Regions from separate parts of the Methylobacterium sp. Leaf102 genome, predicted to be linked through region 2. Evidence: riboswitches for the same ligand, from Rfam matches in the RefSeq annotation. Region 2 holds a riboswitch; the other holds the start of a gene.
What was found. Region 2 has a riboswitch for cobalamin ahead of ASF27_RS07305 (TonB-dependent siderophore receptor). Riboswitches for the same ligand answer to the same signal wherever they lie in the genome.
Positions count from the first base shown of each region.

Region 1: another riboswitch for cobalamin. It lies ahead of ASF27_RS09635 (CbtB-domain containing protein); the one in region 2 lies ahead of ASF27_RS07305 (TonB-dependent siderophore receptor).

Region 1 is NZ_LMMX01000012.1:313,593-318,476, reverse strand. Features, by position in the region: gene ASF27_RS09655 (DUF4349 domain-containing protein) at 1-366, opposite strand, end outside; gene cobW (cobalamin biosynthesis protein CobW) at 372-1,406, opposite strand; gene ASF27_RS09645 (DUF1636 domain-containing protein) at 1,403-1,795, opposite strand; gene ASF27_RS09640 (CbtA family protein) at 1,788-2,549, opposite strand; gene ASF27_RS09635 (CbtB-domain containing protein) at 2,578-2,754, opposite strand; cobalamin riboswitch at 2,807-3,004, opposite strand; gene cobU (bifunctional adenosylcobinamide kinase/adenosylcobinamide-phosphate guanylyltransferase) at 3,114-3,647, shown strand; gene cobO (cob(I)yrinic acid a,c-diamide adenosyltransferase) at 3,644-4,246, shown strand; gene ASF27_RS09620 (cobyric acid synthase) at 4,260-4,884, shown strand, end outside.
Region 2 is NZ_LMMX01000008.1:54,779-59,662, forward strand. Features, by position in the region: gene ASF27_RS07295 (response regulator) at 1-257, shown strand, start outside; gene ASF27_RS07300 (response regulator) at 257-1,978, shown strand; cobalamin riboswitch at 2,176-2,385, shown strand; gene ASF27_RS07305 (TonB-dependent siderophore receptor) at 2,735-4,879, shown strand; gene ASF27_RS07310 (ABC transporter ATP-binding protein) at 4,879-4,884, shown strand, end outside.

The DNA.
Region 1 (4,884 bases), on a different contig from region 2:
CGTGAGGAACGCCACGTAGGGGGCGACGGACTCGTGCGGCAACCGGACCTGAATCTGCGCCTGCGGTCGCCCCTGCGGACGCGGACCGTCATCGATGGACGACGTGACGAGGATGCAGCCGAGGCCCGCATCGGTCAGGCAGCGGTCACGCGCCGCCGCGAAATGCGCCGCCACCCGATCGGGCGGCAGGCCGATGGTGAGGTCGTGCGTATAGGCGAGCTTGGCTGCGGTGTTGCGGGCGGGCTGGGCCAGCGCGAGGGGATTGGCGGTGTCGGGCGCCGGCGGGCGCGTGTCGGAGCAGCCCCCCAGTCCGAGGAGTACGGCAAGGCCCAGGGCCGCCGCCGCGCGGCCGTTCCGTACCGCCATGGCGCTCACCCGGCCAAGGCGGCGGCGACCGCCGCCTGATCGAATCCCTTGAGGCCGATGACGACGAGGCGGCCGTCGCGGGCTTCCGTGCTTTTCCAGGGTCGGTCGTAGTGATGCGCGATGCGGGTGCCGACACCCTGCACGACGAGGCGCATGGGCTTGCCCGTGACTTCGGCGAACCCCTTGATGCGCAGCACGCCGGCGGTCTCTGCCGCGCGACCGACGCGGATCGCCAGGTCCTCGGCGGTGGCCGTGGCCGGGACGGGCAGGGCCACGGAGTCGAAATCGTCGTGGTCGTGGTCCTCGCCCTCGCCGTGGTGCGAGGGTCTGGCGTCGAGATCGTCCTCGGCCGCGGCTCCGAGGCCGAGGATCACGCGGGGATCGAGGCGGCCGTGCTCGGCCTCCACCATCTTCACGGCGCGGGGCAGGTGGGCCTGAACCTCGGCGCGGACCTTCTCGCGGCCGGCGGCGTCGAGGAGGTCGGCCTTGTTCATCACCACGAGGTCGGCGCAGAGGATCTGGTCCTCGAACACCTCTTCCAGGGGATTGTCGTGATCGACGTTCGTGTCCTCGGCACGCTGGGCGGCGGAGGCCGCCGGATCGTCGGCGAAGAAGCCCGCCGCCACGGCCGGACCGTCGATGACCGCGATGACGCCGTCCACGGTGACCCGCGAGCGGATCGCAGGCCACTGGAACGCCTGGACCAGGGGCTTGGGCAGGGCGAGGCCGGAGGTCTCGATAAGGATGTGCTCGGGTGGGTCGGCTCGGTCGAGGAGCTTGTTCAGGGCCGGCACGAAGTCGTCGGCCACGGTGCAGCAGATGCAGCCGTTGGCGAGCTCCACGATGTCCTCGTCTTGGCAGCCTTCGATGCCGCAGGCGGCGAGAAACGAGCCGTCGAAGCCGATATCGCCGAACTCGTTGACGATGATCGCGAGCCGCCGGCCGTTCGCGTTCTCGACGAGGTGGCGCACGAGGGTCGTCTTGCCGGCCCCGAGGAAGCCGGTGACGATGGTGCAGGGAATCTTCTCGACCAGGGTCATTCGGCGGCGTCCGTACTAGGGTGCGCCGCGAGCGGCGGGATGCGGGCGACGACGCCCTTGCGGAATTCCTGGGGCCGCGCCTTCCACGGCACGAGGCCGTCGGGCGTCTCGCCGTAGAGGCCGACCCCTTCGAGGATGATCCGGGCGGATTCGGTGGCGTCGAGGTCGCCGTAGACGTAGGTCCAGCGCCCTTCCGAGGCCACCGCCACGGTGCATGGCCGCTTGCAGACGGAGAGGCACTCGACGCCTTCGATCCGCAGGCCGGTCTGGCCGTGCTCACCGACGGCCTCCCGGAGCGCGTCGAGGAGGCGCGCACCGGCGCGGGGTTCTGCCGGGTCGCCGGCCGCACGGCAGGCGGTGCAGACGTAGAGGGTGACCACGTCAGGCATGCGCCGTCGCCTTACGACCGAACAGGGCCCAGGCCCAGCCGTAGGCGAGCCCGATGATCGCCCAGAACACGAAGGCGATCCCGAGCGAGCGTGCGGCGAACTGGGCCGCGTAGCCCGCCGGCAGGGCGGAAGCCGCGTGGCTCGTCTCGGGTGCTCCGGCGAGGTGTGGTGCCACGATCAGGACGAGGCCGCCCGCGATGGAGATCGGCGCGCGGCGGATGGCGATGAGGTAGAGCCCCATGGCGGTGGCGACGGCGGTCATCACCCACCAGAACTGACGATCGGCGAGGGGGGCGGCGTCCATGCCCGGTAGTTCCGGCGGCAGGCCGAGGGCCGGCGCCAGGGCGACGGCGAGGAAGCCCGCCACGGCGAAGCGCAGGCCGGTCTCGGGTGTCGGTTCGCGCCCGCAGGCCAGCAGCACTGCGCCGAGCAGCAGGGCATACCCGACGCCGCCCACCAGGGTGGCGAGCGCCGTGAACGCCATGCGCGGCAGTCCGGGTCCGGGCTGCCAGGCGGGCGCGGTCTCGCCGCCGGACACGCCCGGGTCCTTCGCGCCGTGATCGTGTCCGCCATGCACCCGCACCACGAGGGATGCGAATCCCGGCGCGGGGGGCGATACGGGGGCTTGAGCCTGCGTCTCGTAACGCTCAGCCGCGATGATGAGCGGAGAGGTCAGGGCGAGCTGCAGGCCCGTCGCGACGATAGCCGCGAGGAAGCCGGCGACCAGGGCCGCCGACACGAGCCGGATGATCATGGGGTGTCTGCCTTCAGGCGCCAGGCGCTCAGTGGCAGGGAAAATTCTGGGTGTGGCGGAAATCGTGCGCCGCGTTGTGGAGCGCCATCGCCGGGGCGAAGCCCGCCATGAACACGAGGCCGAGGCCGAGGAACGCGGCGACGAGAACGGCCCCGAGGCGCTCGTTGGTGCGGGTGCCGGTCAGAACGAGGGTGTTGGTCGACATCGGTTGATCTCCTGGCCGCCCCGCCGGCGGCCGTGGTCGAAGGTGAGGACGAAGGTCCCCGGTGCCGGACGGCAGGTCTCCTGGCTCGCGGGTCATCCGGAACCTGCCGCCTTCCCGGATCGCTCCGGTGGCCGATGGCAGGCCCGTCGCCGCTCACAGTTGCGGGGGCAGCCGCGGTTTCAAGGCGCTTGCCCCTCACCGCGTTCCCTTTTCACCCCGTCGCCGGGGCACCGTCCGATCCCGATGCTTCTACGCGGTCGCGCGATCCCTGACAACGCGCCGCTGTGCCGTTTGCATCGCCTTTGACCACACAAGGGCGTTTCGGGCTAAAGAAGCCCTATGCGGCAGCCGTCCCCCCCATGACCGAGATATTCCCCCGTGTGACCCTCGTCCTCGGCGGCGCGCGCTCGGGCAAGAGCGTCCATGCCGAGGGGGTGATCGAGGCGCAGCCGCCACCCTGGCTGTATCTCGCAACGGCCCAGGCCTGGGACGACGAGATGCGCGACCGCATCGCCCTCCACCGCACCCGAAGGTCGGCCGACTGGATCACGCAGGACGCGCCGATCGACCTGCCCGAGGCGGTCGCGGCCGCGCGCGGACCGGTACTGGTGGATTGCCTCACCCTCTGGCTCACCAACCTGATCCTGGCGGAGGCCGACGTCGAGGCCGCGACCGGGGCGCTGCTCTCCGCTTGCGCCGACGCGCCGGGGCCGGTGGTCCTGGTCGGCAGCGAGGTCGGCCTCGGCATCGTGCCCGACAATGCCCTCGCCCGCCGCTTCCGCGACGCGGCAGGGCGGCTTCATCAGCGCCTCGCCGCACAGGCCGACCGCGTCGTGTTCATGGTGGCGGGGCTGCCGATGATCGTGAAACCCCAACTTGGAGACCACGCATGAGCGACGCCGCCGACCGCCATCGGGAGAAGATGGAGAAGCGCAAGGCCGTGCAGGATGCCGAGGTGGCGGAGAAGACCATCGAGAAGGGCCTCCTCATCGTCAACACGGGTCCCGGCAAGGGCAAGACCACGGCGGCCCTGGGCCTGATGCTGCGGGCGCTGGGCCACGGCTGGCGGGTCGGCGTGGTGCAGTTCATCAAGGGCGCCTGGGACACGGGCGAGAAGCACGCCCTGAAGGCCTTCGGGAACCAGATCGACTGGCACACCCTCGGCGAGGGCTTCACCTGGGAGACCCAGGACAAGGCCCGCGACATCGCGGCGGCCGAGCACGCCTGGGCGAAGGCCCTGGATCTCATGGCCGATCCGAGCATCCGCCTCGTGGTGCTGGACGAACTCAACATCGCGCTGCGCTACGACTACCTGCCCATCGACGACGTGGTGGCGACGTTCCGGGCACGCCGACCGGACCTCCACGTCATCGTCACCGGCCGCAACGCCAAGCCGGCCCTCGTCGAGGCCGCCGACCTCGTCACCGAGATGGGCTCCGTGAAGCACCACTTCGCGGCGGGCGTGAAGGCGCAGGAGGGGATCGAGTTTTGAGGTTCCAGCCGTCATGACCCGCGCCATCATGATCCAGGGCACCGGTTCGGATGTCGGCAAATCCCTCATCGTCGCCGGTCTGTGCCGCGCCTTCGCCCGGCGCGGGCTGCGAGTGCGGCCGTTCAAGCCGCAGAACATGTCGAACAACGCCGCCGTCACGGCCGATGGCGGCGAGATCGGACGGGCCCAGGCGCTCCAGGCGAGGGCCGCCGGAGTGGCGCCCTCGGTCCACATGAACCCGGTCCTCCTCAAGCCCCAGAGCGAGACCGGCAGCCAGATCGTGGTGCAGGGCCGGATGGTCGGCCAGGCCGCGGCCCGGGACTACCAGGGCTGGAAGCCGCGCCTCCTCGGGGCCGTGCTCGAAAGTTTCACCCATCTGAAAGCCGAGGCCGACCTCGTCGTAGTCGAGGGCGCCGGCTCGGCGTCGGAGGTGAATCTGCGCGCCGGCGACATCGCCAACATGGGCTTTGCCCGCGCGTCGAACACGCCGGTGATCCTGCTCGGCGACATCGACCGGGGCGGCGTCATCGCCAGCCTCGTCGGCACGAAGGCGGTGATCGACCCGGCCGACGCGGCGATGATCCGGGGCTTCCTCGTCAACCGCTTCCGCGGCGATCCGAGCCTGTTCGCCGACGGCA
Region 2 (4,884 bases):
TGCCCAAGGTCGATGGCTTGGAGGTCCTGGCCAAGGTGAAGGGCGATCCGCAGACCCGGTCCATCCCGGTGGTGATGCTCACCTCCTCGCGCGAAGAGACCGACGTGGTGCGCTCCTACGACCTCGGGGTGAACGCATTCGTGGTGAAGCCCGTTGGGTTCAACGAATTCTTCTCGGCCATCCAGGAACTCGGCGTGTTCTGGGCCGTCCTGAACGAGCCGCCGCCGCACAAGGGAGGCTGGCCATCGAACACCTGATGGACGCCGACGACGCGATCCGCATCCTCCACCTGGAGGACAGCGATCTCGACGCCGAACTGGTGGAGGCCGCCCTCGACGGCATGGGGCGCCCCTACGTGATCGATCGGGTGATGGACCGCCCCGATTTCGCCGCCGCCGCCCTACCGGGCCGTCATGACTTGATCCTCGCGGATTTCGTCCTGCCGACCTTCGACGGCATCAGCGCCCTCGCCGTCGCACGGGAGCAGTGCCCGGACACGCCGTTCGTCTTCGTGTCCGGCACCCTCGGCGAGGAGACCGCCGTCGAGGCGTTGAAGAACGGCGCCGTCGACTACATCACGAAGCAGCGCCTCGAGCGTCTTCCACGCACCGTCCTGCGGGCGTTGGCGGAGGCCCAGGCGAAGGCCGACAAGCGCCGGGCGGAGGCCGCGCTTCAGGCGCTCAACGATACGCTGGAACTCCGCATCGCCGAGCGGACGCGGGAACTCGCCACCTCGAACGCCGAATTGCAGATGCAGATCGTCGAGCGCGAGCGGGTGGAAGAGGCCCTGCGCCTCGCCCAGCGCCTGGAGGCCGTCGGGCAGCTCACGAGCGGTGTCGCGCACGACTTCAACAACCTGCTCACCGTCATCTCGGGCAACATCGAGTTCCTCGGGCGCGAGGTCTCGACCGAGCGCTCGAAGCGTCGGCTCGCGATGATGAAGGGAGCGGCGGATCGGGGCGCGAATCTCACGGCGCAGCTCCTCGCCTTCTCCCGCCGCCAGAGGCTGGAGCCCACCCCGGTCAGTCTGAACCAGACCGTCGCCTCCATGCGCGACCTGCTCCAGAGCTCCATCGGCGGCGCGGTGCGCATCGAGACGACCCTGCAGCCCGACCTGTGGCCGGCCTTGGTGGATGCGACCCAGATCGAACTCGTCATCCTCAACCTCGCCATCAACGCGCGCGACGCCATGGTAGTCGGGGGATGTCTGACCATCGAGACGGCCAACGTCACGGTCACCGGCCCCCAGACGCGCCCCGAGCAGCCGATGCCGGGCGAGTACGTGATGGTGGCCGTCAGCGACACGGGCACGGGCATGCCGCCGGAGGTGGTGGCGCGCGCCTTCGAGCCGTTCTTCACCACCAAGGAGGTGGGCAAGGGTTCGGGGCTCGGGCTCGCCCAGGCCTACGGCTTCGTGAAGCAGTCCGGCGGCGGCATCCGCATCGACACGATCGTCGGGGAGGGGACCTCGATCCGAGTCTACCTGCCCCGCGTCGAGGACGGAACGAGCGCCGTCCACGAGGCCCCCCACATGACCGCATGCGGGCTTGGCCGCTTGCCGGGCGGACAATCGGTCCTGCTCGTCGTCGATGACGACACGGCTGTGCGCGAGGTCACCACCACCCGCCTCGCGGAGGCCGGTCACGCGGTGCGCGAAGCGGGCTCGGGCCTCGCGGGACTGGCGTCCCTCGAGGCGGACCCTTGCGTCGATCTCGTGGTGCTGGACTTCGCGATGCCGGGCATGAATGGGGCCGAGGTCGCCACCGAGATCCGCAAACGCTGGCCCAGCCTGCCGATTCTGTTCGTCACCGGCTATGCGGACACCACGGCCCTGATGAAGGTCGGCGCGGTCGGCGCCGACAGTATCGTTCAGAAACCGTTCCGGGACGGCGAGTTGGAACGCAAGGTCGGGGAGGCCATCGTGAATCGACCCGCGCCCGGTCTGCGCTTGGTCTCGGGCGGCTCCTCCGGCAGCTGAATCGATCGTCCGCCCCGGATCCGCGGGTTCCGAGGAAGACAGCCGGCTGGCGTCCTGGACCTCGCCGCCTTCGTCCTCGGTGTGCGCGGCGCCGGGGCTCGCCACGATCCTGCGTGTCTCGGCCCGGCAGGTCTCGCGCCATGACGTTCCAATCGGCGGCCGAGGGCGCTCGGCCTTGACTTCTCCGGACCCGGATGGAACCGTACAGCCGTCAAGGTTCTCGCGGTCCTCGGATCGCGAGCTAAGAGGGAATTCGGTCGAGCCCATCGGGGCGATGCCGAAGCTGCCCCCGCAACTGTGAGCGGTGAGCCGCTGCCGAGAACGGTCACTGGTGCCATGCACCGGGAAGGCCAGGCAGAGGCGTCGATCCGTGAGCCAGGAGACCTGCCTTGGCGACGAACGTCTCTCGGGCGGGGTGCTCCGGTGGGTCGCATGATCGACGTCGGCCCGTCATGGTCGGCGCGCGCCCGTGCTGCTCTGCCTGACACGTCCAGAACCATTTGGATGGTGTTGATGGCCGCGATCGATCACCCCTTCCCCGAAAGCGTTCCCGCTCAGAACCGGCCCGGCGACACGGAGCCCGTGCCCGAACTCGGCTTGCTTGATTTCGGCGTGCAAGGTTTCAGCTTGCATGGCCAAGCTTCGCAACGTAATAATGTTTCAAACGCCATTCAGGCTCCTGAGCCGGTGCCGGGGGGCGTCCCCTCATCGGGCGACGGGCTGGAGCGGCGCTCATCCCGTTCGAGACCCGATACGATGCTCCTGAAAAACGGCCTGCGCCTCGGCGTCGCCCTCGCGGCCCTGTCCCTGACGCCGTCGGTCCGTGCCGAGGAGACGGCGGTCACCCTGGACACCCTCACGGTGGAGGGCACCGGCATCGGCCTCAACGTGCCGGAAGGCGCCATCGGGTTGATCGGACCGACGCCGGGTTTCAGCGCGGCGCGCGCCGTGAGCAGCACCAAGACCGACACGCCCCAGCGCGACGTGCCCCAGGTCGTCACGGTTGCCTCGCGCGAGGTCATCACCGATCTGGCCGCGACGCGAGTCGACCAGGTGTTCAACTACACCCCCGGCGTCGCCCAGCAGAACAACTTCGGCGGCCTCACCGTGTTCAGCTACGCCGTGCGCGGCGTGACCACGTCCGAGATCTTCAAGAACGGCTTTGCCATCAACCGAGGGTTCCCGCCGCCGCCCGACACCCAGAACGTCGAGCGTATCGAGGTGCTGAAGGGCGCAGGCGGCGCCCTGTTCGGGCGCAGCGATCCCGGCGGCGTGGTCAACATCATCACCAAGCAGCCGACGGCCGAGCGCTTCGTCGAGATGGGCGGCCTCTGGGGCAGCTTCGAGCAGTTCCGCGGCACCGTGGATGCCGGCGGCGCCCTCAACGAGGACAAGACGGTCCAGTACCGCTTCAACTTCGCGGGCGGGCGCCAGAACAGCTTTCGCGATTTCGTCGACGGCGACCGGCTGTTCGTGGCGCCGTCCATCAGCTGGCAGATCACGCCTGACACCAAGGTCACCGTCGAGACCGAATTCGTGCACAACCGCATCGTGTTCGACCGGGGCGTGATCGCCATCAACCGGCAGCTCGGCTTCCTGCCGATCTCGCGCTTCCTCGGCGAGCCGGGCCAGAGCACCGAGCAGACTTCGAACACCCTGCAGGTCCGCTTGGAGCACCGCTTCGACGCCGATTGGCAGATGCGGCTCGGCGCACATTTCAACACCGGCACACTCGAGGGCGAATCCGCCGAGGTCCGGAGCATCGCGGCCGACAATCGCACCGTTGCCCGCGACCGCAACTTCCGGGACTACCGGTGGGACACCGCCATCGGCCAGGCCGAGGTGGTCGGCCGCTTCGCCACCGGGCCCCTGGCGCACACCCTGCTCCTCGGCTTCGAGCGCGAGAGCACCGACAGCCGCACGGTCTATCTGCGCTCGAACGTCCGGCAGAACCCGTTTTCCATCGACATCTACAACCCGCGCTACGGCCAGCCCCTGCCGCCGCTCACCATCCCGCGCAACAACCTCGAGCGGGTGACCAATACGGCCCTCTACGCCCAGGACCAGATCGCGCTCAGCCCCGAATGGAAGGCGCTGCTCGGCGTCCGGTTCGATTTCTTCGAGCAGTCGTTCCGCGAGCGCATTCCGCGCAGCGACGTCGAGCAGTCGCGGGCCGCCGCGACGCCCCGCGCCGGACTCGTCTATCAGCCGCTCCCCGAACTCGCCCTCTACACCAATGTCGGCACGAGCTTCCGGCCGAACATCGGCCCAGATGCGGCGGCGGCCTCGCGCGGGGTGCCGTTCGCCCCCGAGACGGGCATCGGCTACGAGGTCGGCGCCAAGCTCGACCTCTATGGCGGGGCGCTCGGCCTCACCGGTGCGGCGTTCCATATCGAGCGTGAGAACGTACTGACGCCCGACCCCAACAACAGCGGCTTCTCCCTCGCGGCGGGCGGGGTGCGCAGCCAGGGCTTCGAACTCACGGCCACGGGCCAGATCTCGCCGGAGCTGCGCCTCATCGGCGGCTACGTCTACGCCGACGCCGTAGTGACGAAGGACAACGTCCTGCCCGTGGGTGCCCCCCTCATCAACATCCCCAAGCACAGCGGCAGCCTGCTCGCCGTCTACGAAGTCCAGTCCGGCCCCTACGCGGGCCTCGGGATCGGGGGCGGCGTGCGTGGGGTCGGCGAACGCGCCGGCGACGCGGGCGGCACCGGTTTCGTCCTGCCGGCCTACGTGGTCGCCGACGCGCTGGCGTATTACCGCTACGAGAACATCCGCTTCGGCTTCAACGTCGAGAATATCTTCGACAGTGAGATCTACGAGAGCTCGCTCAACGTGTTCCGGGTCTATCCCGGCGCACCGCGACGCTTCACCGGCACCGTCTCGGTGCGGTTCTGATGCTG